Regions from separate parts of the Solibacillus sp. iso_87 genome, predicted to be linked through region 1. Evidence: predicted binding sites of a transcription regulator. Region 1 holds the regulator's gene; the other holds the start of a gene.

Evidence for each region. The regulator LexA, encoded in region 1, represses DNA repair genes until DNA is damaged. The targets are predictions, from matches to a motif close to CGAACATATGTTCG.
Region 2: the regulator LexA is predicted to act here: its motif matches at 3,929-3,942, upstream of addB (helicase-exonuclease AddAB subunit AddB).

The regions. Positions count from the first base shown of each region.
Region 1 is NZ_CM149656.1:2,476,141-2,483,961, reverse strand. It holds gene AC0VXV_RS12645 (DNA alkylation repair protein) at 1-657, shown strand, start outside; gene AC0VXV_RS12640 (5' nucleotidase, NT5C type) at 736-1,281, shown strand; gene AC0VXV_RS12635 (gamma-glutamyl-gamma-aminobutyrate hydrolase family protein) at 1,396-2,091, shown strand; gene lexA (transcriptional repressor LexA) at 2,175-2,798, opposite strand; gene yneA (cell division suppressor protein YneA) at 2,960-3,307, shown strand; gene AC0VXV_RS12620 (YneB family resolvase-like protein) at 3,294-3,950, shown strand; gene AC0VXV_RS12615 (DUF896 domain-containing protein) at 4,015-4,251, shown strand; gene tkt (transketolase) at 4,391-6,385, shown strand; gene AC0VXV_RS12605 (DNA helicase) at 6,616-7,179, shown strand; gene AC0VXV_RS12600 (alpha/beta hydrolase) at 7,193-7,821, shown strand, end outside.
Region 2 is NZ_CM149656.1:842,049-849,869, forward strand. It holds gene AC0VXV_RS04095 (peroxiredoxin family protein) at 1-158, shown strand, start outside; gene AC0VXV_RS04100 (S41 family peptidase) at 277-1,704, shown strand; gene AC0VXV_RS04105 (PDZ domain-containing protein) at 1,925-3,094, shown strand; gene AC0VXV_RS04110 (TVP38/TMEM64 family protein) at 3,234-3,857, shown strand; gene addB (helicase-exonuclease AddAB subunit AddB) at 3,985-7,626, shown strand; gene addA (helicase-exonuclease AddAB subunit AddA) at 7,601-7,821, shown strand, end outside.

The DNA of each region.
Region 1 (7,821 bases):
ACAAAAAAGATTTATATGTCCAATGGGGCAAAGGAGCCGGTGTTCGGTGTAACGATTGGCTCGATGAAACCGTTCGTAAAACAAATAAAAATAGATCAGGAACTGGCTGAACAGCTCTATGCTACAGGCAACTATGATGCTATGTATTTTGCAGGAATTATTGCGGATCCGAAAGCAATGACCGAGGAAGATTATGACCGCTGGATCGAGCAAGCCTATTTCTATATGATTTCCGATTATGTTGTTGCGGTGACATTGTCGGAATCCGATATTGCGCAAGAAGTAAGCGATAAATGGATTGCCAGTAGTGAGGACCTGAAAATGTCGGCAGGGTGGCATTGTTACTGCTGGCTTCTCGGAAATCGTAGAGATGAGGAATTTTCAAAGGAAAAGTTAATGGATATGCTTGAGTATGTAAAACAAAATATTCGTCAAGCACCGCAGCGTACACAAGTGGCTATGAACAATTTTGTTATGACAGTCGGTGTTTCATTTAAACCTTTACATGATGAGGCAGTGCAAATTGCTAATGAAATCGGACCAATTGAAACGAAACGGGAAGGAAAAAAACCGGGTCTGCTTCATGCTTATGCGGAAATTGAAAAACAGGTGGAAAAAGGGCGAATCGGTTTTAAACGTAAATATGTACGTTGTTAATTGTAAAGATTTATACCTTGTTTTTTCACAATATAATTGTATAAACTAAAATTAGGAAATTTCAAGGAGGCTTATTACATGAAAAAAAGTATTGCTATCGATATGGACCAGGTGCTAGCTGACTTTTATTCGAAATTACGTGTTACATATAACGAGAATTTCGGAACAAATTATACAGATGAAGAGTTTCTTCTGACGACACAGCGTGATTTGCCTCGAGAAGATGCGAAAAAATTATTTGCTTTATTAAATGAGCCAGACTATTTCAGAGATTTAAAAGTACTGGATGAAGATGCAATAGAAGTCATTCAAGAACTGCAGGAGCATTATGAAATTTTTATTGCGACAGCTGCAATGGATGTACCGGGATCATTTACAGCAAAATACGATTGGTTGATGGAGCATTTACCCTTTATTAAAACACAGAACATTGTGTTTTGCGGAAATAAAGCGGTAATACATACCGATTATTTAATTGATGACAGCCCACGCCAACTCGCAGCATTTAAAGGAACAGGCATATTGTATTCGATGCCGTACAATCGGTCAGAAGAAGGTTTCATGCGTGTTCATAACTGGAAAGAAATTAAACGGTATTTTATAAAACAAATGGAAACGGTTTAAGGATTAAAGGGTTGCGATTATGCAATCCTTTTTATTTTTGTAGTCATTTAGTGTAACGAAATAGTATAATTTAAATTATTGGAATTATCTATAAATAATAAGGGGATAAAAAGAATGAAACCGATTATTGGATTTACAATGTATGATTTTGACAAGAAATTGGATATTAACAACGCATACTTAACTTCGATTGAACAAGCGGGAGGTATTCCAATCTGTATACCCAATGCTACAGAAGAAAACGTAGATGCATTATTAAATCTAATTGATGGCCTCGTATTAATTGGTGGAGCGGATATAGATCCATTGTTGTTTAATGAAGAACCGCACCGTCATATCGGAAGTGTTGTACGAAAACGTGATGACAGCGATCTTTTATTAGTGAATGAAGCCTATAAAAGACAAATGCCTGTTCTCGGTATTTGCCGCGGACAACAGATTATGAATGTCGCATTTGGGGGAACGATCATTCAGGATATACCCTCACAAGTAGAAAATACAATTTTACATAAACAACCTTCAAAGCGTGGGGAATTGGCACATACCGTTGAAGTAAAGACACCTAAATTTAAAGAGATTTTTAAAGATGACTCATTCCGTGTAAATACATTTCATCATCAATCGGTTGGAAAGCTCGGAGAAGGGCTCGTAGTTTCGGCTATTGCTAAGGACGGCATTATTGAAGGGATTGAACATGAATCGCATCCATATTGTGTCGCGGTGCAATGGCATCCGGAAGAATTGGCTCCGAACGGGGATGTTTATGCACAGCGCTTATTTAATAGTTTTGTAGAAGCATGCAATAAATAATGAAAGGCTCAGTCGTTCACGGCTGGGCTTTTTATTTTGAAAATAAAAAACTTGCCGATTCTATTAGAATGGCAAGCTTATGATTAATGGATATTTCGATAGAGGCCGACTACTTTACCTAAGATAGAAACTTGGTCGACAATGATTGGCTCCATCGAGCTATTCTCAGGCTGTAGACGGAAATGAGTTTTTTCTTTGTAAAAGCGCTTGACAGTCGCTTCATCGTCTTCCGTCATTGCTACGACAATCTCTCCATTGTTCGCAGTAGACGTTTTTTTAACGATAACATAATCCCCATTTAAAATACCGGCTTCAATCATGGATTCTCCCATAATTTCAAGCATAAACAATTCCTCTTCCGGTGAACCGTAAGCATCCGGCAACGGGAAATATTCCTGAATATCCTCGATTGCTGAAATAGGCAGACCAGCTGTAACTTTACCGATCAACGGAACATGAATGACACCTTGTTTCGCGATGTTCATCTCTTCCTGGTCCAATATTTCAATGGCACGCGGCTTTGTAGGATCACGGCGGATAAGCCCTTTACTTTCTAAACGAGCTAAATGCCCGTGGACAGTTGAACTGGAAGCTAAACCAACCGCTTCTCCAATTTCGCGAACTGATGGCGGATAGCCTTTAGCACGAACTTCCTCTTTTATAAAAGTTAGAATAGCTTGCTGCCGCTTTGAAATTTTTTGTGTCAACTAACTCACCTCTTTATCATGCTATTTTTCTTAAAGTAAGTATAGCAGTATGCGAACATGAATGCAAACATAAGTTCGAAAAAAACGGTTGACAAAAACATATGTTCGTATTATTATGAGAACAAATATTCCGAACATACATTCGAAAGAGGGTTTTTCTAATGAAAAGAATTAAATTAAATGGCTTCACATCAATGTTTCTACTATTTTCTGTACTTATGATTGCTTTATTCATGATGCAGGACGATAATATTGAATTATACGAACACGTAAGCATAGAGCATGGCGATACTTTATGGTCGTTGGCAGAACAATATGGTGGTAAAATGGCTAAGCATGATTGGATCAATGAAGTAAAAAAGGAAAACGGAATGCTGGATGAAAAAGTTGTTTTAGGACAAGTATTGGTTGTACCTGTAGAAAAAGATTCACAATACATTGCCCAGCTGAATGAATCCTCCGATATGCAATCGATTAAAGTAGCGAGAGGGAACAATGATAAAAACTAAAGCAGTAATTTATTGCCGTGTCAGTACGGATAAAAATACACAAGAAACATCACTAGCCCGTCAGCAGGAGGAGCTGATAAAATACGCAAAATCATTCGGCTATAAAGATGTGGAGATTTTCATGGATCAGCATAGTGGATATGATGTTGATCGAGACGGATTGCTCGACATGCTTGACTGTATGAAAGAGTGCGGCATAAAAGCATTATTTGTACAGGATGAGACCCGTTTAGGGCGAGGGAATGCCCGGATGGCAGTGCTTCACCTACTGCAAAAATATGAAGCGACAGTATATACATTGAATGATGCAGGTCCTGTCGTATTAAATGAAATGGATACAATGCTGCTAGAAATTTTGGCGATTGTGGAAGAGTATCAGCGTCGTATGCATAATGCAAAAATCCGCCGGGGAATGCGCCGTGCTGTAGAAAATGGATACCAGCCGCAAAATAATTTAAAAAACCGTGGCAATATTGAAGGGCGTGAACGAAAAGAAGTGCCTGTCGAAGAAATTGTTCAGCTTCGCCAGAAAGGTTTAACATTTGCGGAAATTGCTACGACTATGTCGGGCTTGGGCATTTCTATCAGTAAAGCGACCGTACATAGAAGGTATATTGAATATATGGAGCGACTTGAAGAGTAAACACTTGTTTTCAAGTCGTTTTTTTTATACCTTTGTAGTAGGTAGGAAGAAAGGTGAGATTCAAATGTTATCAAAAGAAAAATTAGCTCGTATTAATGAGCTTTCTAAATTAGCGAGAGAAGGTAAATTGACGGAAGAGCAGGCGAAGGAACGTACAGCACTGCGCAAAGAATATTTAGATACTTTCCGTACTACAATGCGCGATACAATCGAGCATGTGAAAGTAATTGATGAAGAAGGCAATGATGTGACACCTGAAAAATTAAAACAAATTAAATCACAGAAGAAATTCTTAAACTAACAACTTTTCATTAATATGTCACATTTCATATAAAGTATGACATATTTTATGGGACGTTTTTAGAAATTATTGTTTTCTTGTGAAAATTTGTCTACACTATAAAATGTATAAATATCGTACGAGGAAAGGATGTCACATAATGACACAACAGATGGATCAGTTAGCAATTAACGCAATCCGTACACTATCAATCGACGCAATTGAAAAAGCAAATTCAGGTCACCCGGGTTTACCAATGGGTGCTGCACCTATGGCCTATACATTGTGGACGAAGCATTTACGCCATAACCCACAAAATCCTAATTGGTATAATCGTGACCGTTTTGTATTATCAGCTGGACATGGTTCCATGCTTTTATATAGTTTATTGCATCTAGGTGGCTACGGATTAGAGATGGAAGAGATCAAAAACTTCCGTCAATGGAATTCAAAAACACCGGGACATCCTGAATATGGTCATACAGTTGGTGTAGAAGCGACAACTGGTCCATTAGGACAAGGTATTGCAATGTCAGTAGGTATGGCTATGGCTGAACGTCACTTGGCAGCAACATACAACAAGCCAGGTAAAGACATTGTAGACCACTATACATTTGCACTATGCGGTGACGGAGATTTAATGGAAGGTGTTGCTGCAGAAGCGATTTCTCTTGCAGGTCACTTAAAACTGGATAAATTAATTGTCCTATATGATTCAAATGACATTTCACTTGATGGTGATTTAGAAAAGTCATTCTCGGAAAACATCCAAAAACGTTTTGAATCATACGGCTGGAACTATTTAAAAGTTGCAGACGGTACAGATATCGTGGAAATTAATTCAGCTATTGAAAAAGCGAAACAAAATACTGGCGGCCCAACTGTAATCGAAGTGAAAACTGTTATCGGTTTTGGTTCTCCTAACAAATCCGGTAAAGCAGATTCACATGGTGCTCCTTTAGGACTTGATGAAGTTACTTTAACAAAAGCTGCATACGCTTGGGAACATGAGCCATTCTTCATTCCAACTGAAGTATATGATACATTTAAAGCTGCAAGTGAAGTACAAGGTGTACAAGCAGAAACAGCATGGAATGAATTATTCGAAAGCTACAAAAACGAATATCCAGAACTGGCTGCACAGTTTGTAAACGCAATGGAAAACAAATTACCAGAGAACTTTGCATCTGAATTACCTGTATATGAAGCAGGTACTGCAGTAGCTACTCGTTCATCATCTGGTGATGCAATCAATGCAATTGCTAAAACTACTCCATCATTCTTCGGAGGTTCTGCTGACTTAGCAGGCTCAAACAAAACAACAATTAAAGGCGCTGGCGATTTCTTTGCTGAAACTCCGGAAGGCCGTAATATTTGGTTTGGTGTTCGTGAATTTGCTATGGGTGCTGCGCTGAACGGTATGGCATTACATGGAGGCTTAAACGTATTTGGCGGTACTTTCTTTGTATTCTCCGACTATGTACGCCCAGCAATTCGTTTATCTGCATTAATGGGATTACCTGTAACATACGTGTTTACACATGACTCAATTGCAGTAGGGGAAGATGGTCCTACACATGAGCCAGTCGAGCATTTAGCATCATTACGTGCAATGCCGAATCTTTCAGTGATCCGTCCTGCAGATGCAAATGAATCTGTAGCTGCATGGAAATTAGCTGTTGAGAGCAAATCAACGCCAACTGTATTAGTATTATCTCGTCAAAACTTGCCGGTATTGGATGTTGCAACAGAGACAGTATACGAAGGTGTTGAAAAAGGCGCATATGTTGTTTCAGCTTCAGCTAAAGAAACTCCGGATGCACTGTTAATTGCAACTGGTTCTGAAGTTGGCTTGGCGGTAGAAGCGAAAAAAGCATTGCTTGCAGAAGGAATTGACGCATCTGTTGTATCAATGCCATCAATGGACCGCTTTGAAAAACAGTCGAAGGAATACAAAGAATCTGTATTACCAAAAGCTGTGACGAAGCGTTTAGCAATTGAGATGGGTGCATCACTTGGCTGGCATAAATATGTTGGCTTTGAAGGCGATGTATTGGCAATCGATAAATTTGGTGCATCGGCTCCAGAGAAAATTGTGTTAAAAGAATACGGCTTCACAGTAGAAAATGTAGTTGCGAAAGTAAAAGCACTTTAATTCGAAGCTCAAAATGTCACTTGTCTACTATGGCAAGTGGCATTTTTTCATTTCTAAATCAATCGGAAGCCTGGCTAATTGTTTAGACGATAAGAAAAAAGCTTTGGCAAAAAGAGCAAATTCAGATACAATATGCCCATACAAATAATTGGATAACGTGCGATTTTACTGAAGGAATGGTACGATAATAAAGCAATATGGAAGTATCAGATGAAGGATGTGGATGAATAATGACAGCAGAAAATAAGCAAAAAGAAATTACTACATATATCGAACAGACACTTTATTTCCTATCGAATAAAGCGGACCTTGAAAAATTCCAAACAATGCTTCAAAAAAATATTGATGAAAAAAGAGCTTCCTCCACATCAACGACTGATTTTTATGATCGATTAATGTTAAATATTGCGTATTATGTGGAAAATAAAATTGCATGGACAGATCTTGTTCGGGAAACATTCAGTTCAGGAAAAGTGCCAAGCGTTTCTTATATCGAAAATGAATTAATGGCACAGCAAATGCAAATTCGCAACAGTGTCGGAGAGAAAATGGATGATTATAAGAAAGCTTTCCATCAGCAATATGAAGCATTAAAGATAGAAGATGAAGATGTGATATACGATTATGCGTATGCATCGGTAGAGCATGCATACCGAATTGATTTTTTGGCAGTTGCTTGTGCTAAAAATGCAAATATTTTAACAGAAGGCGATATCGAGGAAACAATCAAATTGCTAGATGGCTATATGGCTTATTACACGGACCAGCTTGTCAATAAAATGACGCTTTCTTAAAAGGAGATATAAAATGAACACACCATTTATTTATTTACACAAAGCACCTAAAGTAGATGCAGATAAGCAACCGGCGATTTTCTTACTGCATGGATTAGGGAGCGATGAAAACGATTTACTGCAACTTGTTGATTCATTTTCAACAAATTGTCATATTTTTAGTTTGCAAGGGCCGATTAAACATCGTCCCGGCTATGCATTTTATACATTTGAAGAAGAGGGTAAGCCGAATCGTGCCATCTTTGATAAAGTGCTGAAAGGTATTGAATTATTTATTAAAGAAGCCATTTGGGAATTCAATTTGGATGAACAGCAAATATATGTTGTTGGCTTCAACCAAGGGGCAGCGATGGCACAGTCACTTGCAATGGTGATGGGCAATGCCATTCGTGGAACAGCAGCATTAAGCGGTTATTTACCGGAATTCGCTGCGCTTGAATATAGTAAAAAAACGATGGATAAATCTAAAATCTTTATTTCTCACGGGGAATATGATTATGATTTTCCGATTGAATGGGCAGAGCATGCCGTTCGTTTTTTCAACGACTATGACACGGACGTAACATTCAGAACTTATCCGGTAGGCCATGGAGTGAGCGAGCAAAATCTACACGATTTAATCGCATTCATATCAAAAGATTT
Region 2 (7,821 bases), 1.6 Mb from region 1:
CTATCGTACTGGAACAAGCTGAAGCAGTCGCCTTTCAATATGAAATTTTGACAATGCCGACAACGTATATGATTGATTCTGCAGGGAAAATACAAAAGCAAATCATTGGTCCGCTGGATTTGGATACATTGCGGGAAAATGTAATACAACTCGATTAAACGGGGGAATGAGCAGGCCCGGCTTCTTAGTTATCATCATTTTGTGACGTATAAATTCGACTTTATAAGTATGAAACTTTCATTCGCTTCATAAATTTTATGGAACGGAGGAGAATTCGTGCGGAAAAGTCGGATTTTTTTATTAGTAGTTGTAATGATGTGTATCGGCATAATTGTTTATGGTGTTATGAAAATCAAGGCACAACCACAAGAGGAACAGGCGGATTTTGCGGTAGTCAATGAACTGCATGAGTTAATCACGAGTGAATCAGTTTATGATATCAACTCTGAAAAATTGGTGGAAGGTGCACTGCGAGGAATGGCCAATGCAATAAATGACCCCTACAGTACTTATTATTCGGAGCAAGAAGCAGCATTACATAAACAGACGCTCGCAAGTGAACGAATCGGCATTGGTGTTGAGTTGGCAGAAGCGAATGGCAAGATTATCGTAGTGGCCCCTATTAAAGCATCGCCTGCAGAAAAAGCAGGTATTCGACCATTGGATGAGATTATACAAATCAATGAAGTACGTCTTGACGGGAAAACTATGGGGGAAGTTCGTAAGCTGATGTACGGCAAGGAAGGGGAAGAAGTTGAGCTTGTCATTTACCGACCGGAACTGGACCAGCATTTAAAGTTGGTCATGAAAAGAGAACGTTTGAAAAATGATACGGTGGAAGCTGAAGTTCTCGAAGTAGAAGGGAGAAAACTAGGCTATATAACGATCAATCTTTTTGGCGAAAAAACAGCAGAAGAATGGAAAGAGGCTCTTGATGGAGTAATCAAGGAGGAAGTAGAAGGATTAATCATTGATGTGAGGGACAATCCAGGTGGCTATTTACATAGTGTTGCCCAAATGATGAGCATGTTCGAGCAAAAAGAGAAGATCTTTGCGTATATGCAAAATCATGACGGTGTAACAGAGCCACTGAAAACAAAGAAAGTGGAGCAGTTCCAGCCTTACGCAAATTGGTTGCGTGATACGCCTTTAACTCTTATCCAAAATGAAGGAAGCGCATCAGCCAGTGAAGTGTTTGCGGGTGCCCTGCAGGACTGGAAACGTTCGGTCATTATTGGGGTGACGAGCTTCGGTAAAGGGACGGTCCAACAAACATGGGATCTCCAAAACGGCGGAGAAGTAAAATTATCGACGAACAAATGGCTTACACCTTCTAAAAAATGGATCCATGATGTAGGGATTGAACCGGATGTCGAAGTGACACAGCATCCTCTTTACAGTGTAGAAACAAAAATACTGAAAGGACGCTATGAAGAGGGAGAATACAGTGAAGAAGTTGCCTACAGCCAGCGTATTTTAAGTGAACTGGGCTACGCTATCAGCCGGACAGATGGATTCTTTGATAAGGATACAGCTCAGGAAGTAGAAAGCTTCAGACATAAGCATGATATTGCAGAAGGAAGCTATATGGATGAAGTATTTTTCAATGAATTAACGAAAGAACTGCAAACATTCAAACAGTCGAAAGTAAACGACATGCAGCTGCAGATGGCGATTAGTTATATTATGCATCAGTTTGAGTGATAAATAGTGTAAAAGATATTGAAAGCTCGTTTCTATAAGAAATGGGCTTTTTTTAGTTGATTAACATTTTATTTAAATACGATCTGAAAAAATTCCATCTTATTTACCGCCTCCTTAGATCTCCGAATCTCCCACCATGGCTTTATTTCATTTCCGGTACAAATGGGACTACGCATTCCGTAAAGGATTTGGTACAATTATTCGTACGGTAGGTGAGAATATGGATGGAACAGTTTTGATTGAAATTTTAAAAGGGATTGGCCGATTTTTTATAAATCCTTTGTTTTATATCGCCATCATTTCCGCAGTTTATTTAGGATATCGCCGAGTGAAGCGCGAACGAAGGTATTTTAACCGACGGATACTAGGTGGCTGGTCCGAGCTGAAAAATATGCTTGCGATGGGTTTAATGCTGTCCGTTATTATTTCCTTATTTAGTCTCGTAATAGGCTTAACAGTATCACTCGAATTATTGACAATTGTATTTATAGTAAGTTTCGTAGGTTTGATCATTTATATGTATCAATTATTATCGCCGGCGATTGTTATGGCGGTTGCTTTTTGTGGAATCATTTGGATGCAATGGCAAGATTGGTCATATACAATCGGAACGATTGAATTGGCAGGGAGAAATGTTACGGACGATCTTGTTATGACCGTTCCGATTATGACAGGACTCTTGCTGATGGCAGAAGGAATTTTAATTCGCCGTTATGGTGCCCGTTTTGCTTCACCGATTGTTGAGAAAACAAAACGTGGATTAAATGGGATAGGCTATTTTAGTAAACAGCTTTGGATTTTACCTGTCTTTACTATTATTCCGGGTGAAGGCATTCAAAATTTTGCGCCTTATTGGCCACAATTTACGATCGGAGCAGAACAGTTTTCGATCATTGTTTTCCCGTTTATTATCGGATTCCAGCAGATGGTGCGCCAAAAGCTGCCTATGAATGTTTATCCTCAAATGGGACGTTCAATTATTATGATAGGGCAATTTGTGCTGATCGTCGGATTGGCCGCTTATCTCCTGCCGGTACTAGGTGCTGCAGCATTAGCATTAGGGGCAATTTCCCGTACAATTATCGGCATTCATTATAGTCGTTCTGAGGACCGCAACAGTTATGCCGTTGTACGCAGTGATAAAGGTGTTATGATTGCCGGTATTTTACCGGATTCCCCTGCAGAGAAAATGGGACTTGTTGCAGGTGAAATTATTAAGCGTGTAAATGGACAAGATGTTTTTACAGAAGAAGATTTGTATAAGGCATTGCAGATCAATGCTGCCCATTGTCGTTTGGAAGTGCTTGACCATTCAGGCGAAGTGCGTCTTGCACAGCATGTTGTCCATCGTGATGATAATCACAAAATCGGGTTATTAGTTGTTAGTTAATTTCAAAAGAATCTCGGTAATACGAGGTTCTTTTTTTTGGTTAAAACGGGTATAAACAAATTATGTTAAGATTAAATTGTACTAGACAGCGTTGTGTAACTTCAGGAATTTTTATCGTTTTTGGTAGGGGTGAGTGGTTATGTTAGATTGGCTGACAATCGATAATATAGAAACAATTGTAGAGAAATATAAGTTATTAGGCCCGTTTTTCGGGATTTTATTAACGTTTTTAGAATCATTTATACCGATATTGCCGTTGTTCGTAATAATCATTGCCAATGCTGCAGCATACGGGTTATTTTGGGGTTTTTTACTGTCCTGGCTTGGAACGGTGGCAGGGTCATACATGTTCTTCCTCATGATTCGCATGTTCGGAAAGTATCGTCTCTTCCATCGGATTAAAGAACAGAAACAAGTAAAAAAACTGATCAACTGGGTGGATATTAGAGGATTCACACCACTGTTTGTTCTACTATGCCTGCCGTTTACACCTGTTGTCGTTGTCAATACGGTTGCTGGTTTATCCAATATTAAAAAGAAATATTATTTTTTGACACTCCTTATTTCAAAACCTATTTTAATCTTTTTAATTAGCTATTTAGGCAGTGATCTGCGAGATATTTTAACCTCTCCTACAAAACTTATTATTTCAGCTGTCATTATTTTAATCATTTGGGGAATCGGCAAATTGATTGAAAACATCTTAAATAAGCGTGTGGAAAGAGATTTGCGAGAGATAGGTAAGTTACGTAAACATAAATAAAAAAATATAAGTCTTGGCTTTTTACAAATAGTGAAAAGGCAGGGCTTTTTTGTATGAATCCAATTAATGCGCGAACATGTATTCTTATATTATAATAGAAGAAAGAAATAGAAGTGAGGTGGGAATTGTGACGTTACGAGTTATATCAGGACGGGCAGGCACGGGAAAAACAACATTAATTCACCGTGAAATTGTCGATGATTTAAAAACAAATATATTTGGACATCCAATTTTTATATTAGTTCCTGACCAAATGTCGTTTACAACGGAATATGAGCTGACAACGAATTATGACATTGAAGGAATGATGCGTGCACAGGTTATGACATTCAAACGGCTTGCCTGGTTTGTGCTGCAAAATGAAGGCGGTATCGCCCACGAACGTATTGACGGCACAGGGTACCGCATGCTGTTGCGACGTATTTTGGAAGAACATCAGGAAGATTTCCTGCTATTTAAACGAGCGGCAGGCAAACCCGGTTTTACGAAAGAAGTGGAGCAGATTTTAAAGGAATTCAGTCAATATCATATCGATGTGGAAACAATCGACCCGCTGATCGAATCATTAAAATCAAACGGTGCAAGTGAAGTACTACTTCATAAATTGCATGATCTGAACATTATTTTAAAGCAGCTGCATGAGCGGATCGGGACGGAATATATTGATGGCGATGGCTATTTCCCGCTGCTAATTGAGCGTATTCCGAAAATGGAAAGCTTGCGCGATACCCACATTTATTTGGATGGGTTTGTTTCATTTAATGGACAGGAATTTGCCATTTTAAAAGAGCTTCTTATTTATGCAAAACGTGTCACAATTGTTCTCCCGATGGAAGACCCGCAAATGGATTTACTGGAAGGCTCCGTGTTTTACAGAGCTGCGATGACGTACGACAAAATAAAGAATGAGCTGCAAAAATTACGATTCGAAGGAGGAATTGATATTGAGGAGGAGCCGCGCGTTCATTTAGAAGTAAACTATCGTGCGACAAATCGGGACTTGCTGCATATTGAACATTGCTTCGACAAAATTACGGATACACCAGTCGAATCAACGGGACATACGAAAATATTGGAAGGTGTAAACCCGCGCGCAGAAGTGCAAGGTATTGCCCAGGAAATTAAACAGCTCGTTCTGGAAAAGGGGCTTCGCTATAAAGATATTGGGATAATGTACCGCCAGGCAGATGTATATGATGCGATTATTGGAACGACTTTTACCCAATATGAAATCCCGTTTTTCTCAAATGAGAAGCGGGCGATGCTTTATCATCCGCTTATCGAATTTAGTCGATCTGTGCTGGAGATTATTACGACAAACTGGAAATATGAGCCGGTTTTCAGAAGCATTAAAACCGATCTGTTTTTCCCTTATGGAGCCAATTTAGTCGCAATGCGAGACAGAGCGGATATTTTGGAAAACTTCGTCATCGCAAAAGGAATTGTCCATGACCGTTGGATGAAAGATGAAGTATGGCATTATCGCCGTTTTAAATCACTGGAAAAAGTCAATGCGGTTCAGACAGAAGACGAGCTGGAGCATGAACAGCTTTTAAAATCGGTACGTGACTTAATCCGGGAGCCGGTACTGGCATTGCAGAACCGGTTGAAGGGCAAAAAAACAGGCCGTGAAATTGTAGTGGCACTTTATGAGTTTATGGAGCAGCTTGATATTTATAAGAAGCTGCTAAAAATGCAGGAGCAGGAAGAGCAGGCCGATTCACTCCATCAGTCAATGGAGCATGAACAGGCTTGGAACGGCTGGATTCATATTTTGGAGCAGTTTGACCTTATGTTCGGCGATAAAGTTATGCCTTTGGAAGAAGTAGCGCAAATTTTGGATGAAGGCTTTGAAACACTTGAATTTGCAAGTGTGCCGCCGACATTGGATGAAGTGACCGTTTCGACTGTCGAGTTTGCGCGTTTTGATAATAAAAAGGCCATTTTCGTCATCGGTGTTAACGATGGGGTTTACCCGATGCGTATGGAAGCAGGAGGACTGCTTTCTGATGACGATCGTGAAACATTTGAGAAAATCGATGTGGAATTGGCACCGGGTATAAAAAGCAGGCTTTTGCAGGAAAGTTTCCTGTTTTACCGTGCGATTTCTTCATCGACACAATATTTATATATTACGTATGCAAATGCAGACGAGGAAAGTAAAAGTAAGCTTCCATCGCTTTATATTAACCGCCTGCACAGCATGTTTGAGATTAGGGAAAACCGTGGTACGCCAAATGAAAAAACAGTTCGCACACTGCCGCATCGGCAAATTGCAATGGACCCGCTTGATGAACTTCAAGAAGGCAATGTGCTCAATTATTTACAGCATCCGTCACCGGCAATCGGCTTCTTAATGACCCAGCTGAAGCAGGCACAGCACGAGCGACGTCCGCTTACCGATGAATGGGCGGCGTTAAAAGCATTTTATGAACGAGAACAGCGCTGGAAAGATGTGCTGAATGTGGTGGAAAAACCTTTATATACGACGAATGAAGCAGAACCGCTAACGGAAGACATAGCGACAGCATTGTATGGGGAAGACTTTTTGGCAAGTGTATCGCGTATTGAACGCTTTTACAGCTGTCCGTATTCACATTTTGTATCATATGGACTTAAACTGCACGAGCGTACGGAATTCAAACTGGAAACATTCGCGATGGGCGATCTGTTCCATGAGGCAATCCGGACGATTTTATCTGAGAAAGAGCCATCGATCCCGCTTACGACATATGTAGCGTGCTATAAAAAGGCGGATGAAACCATTTCAAAACTGGCGGATTATTTCTCGTACAGTATTTTAAAAAGCAGTCACCGCTTTGAATATATTAAAACGAAACTTGTAAAAATCGTGGCACGTACAATTTATGCACTTATTAATCAAAGCGAGCTGTCGAAATTTAAAGCGATTGCCCATGAAAAGCCGTTCGGGAAGCGTGACGACAAAAATACGGAACAGGATGACCGCAACCCGCTGGAAGCACTGAAAATCGATCTGGAACATAACCGGAAAATGTATGTGCGCGGGCAAATTGACCGAATTGATGCTTATAAAGATGCGGAAAATCTGTATTTGCGTGTTATTGATTATAAATCAAGCGGCCGCAAGCTTGATTTTACCGAAGTATATAACGGGATTTCGCTGCAGCTGTTGACGTATTTAGATGTAGCGATGAAAAATATTCCGATTATTGCACGTGAAGGGAAGTTCATTCAGGATTTATCGGAACTGGAGAATATTATTGTCCAGGCTGCCGGGATGTTCTATCTGCATGTGCACAATCCGCTAATTCCGACAGAAGATTATGAGCAGTATGATCATGTGGAAAGTATGCGTCAGGAGAAGTTCAAGTTAAGCGGCTATATGGTAAAAGATGTGGAAGTGGCGCAATTGATGGACAAGTCACTTGAACCGAGTAAAACATCCATTATCGTACCGGCAGCGTTTAAAAGCGGAGAGAATCCGGAATTCAACAGCCGTTCCTCAAAAGTGATCGAACAAGAACAGATGGAAAACTTGCAGGAATTTGTTCACTATAAATTCCGTCAGGCGGGCAATGAAATTTACCGCGGAAATACGGAAATTAAGCCGTATAGTTTAGGAAATCAAAAGGCTTGTACGTATTGCAGTTTTAAATCGGTTTGCCAGTTCGATCAGTCGGAAACAGGCAACAGCTTCAACGAAATAAAGAAACAGCCGGAACAGGAAGTATTTGAAAACATTAAAAAGGTGGTATGTGCAGATGACAATTCCAGCGAAGCCGAGTGATGTTCAATGGACAGATGTGCAGTGGAAAGCCATCTACGCATCCGGGCATGACATATTAGTATCGGCAGCGGCCGGTTCAGGAAAAACGGCGGTATTGATCGAGCGACTCATCCAAAAGATTTTAGCGCCTGAAGACAAGCGCATTGATGTAGATGAGCTGCTCGTCGTAACGTTTACAAATGCCTCGGCAGCGGA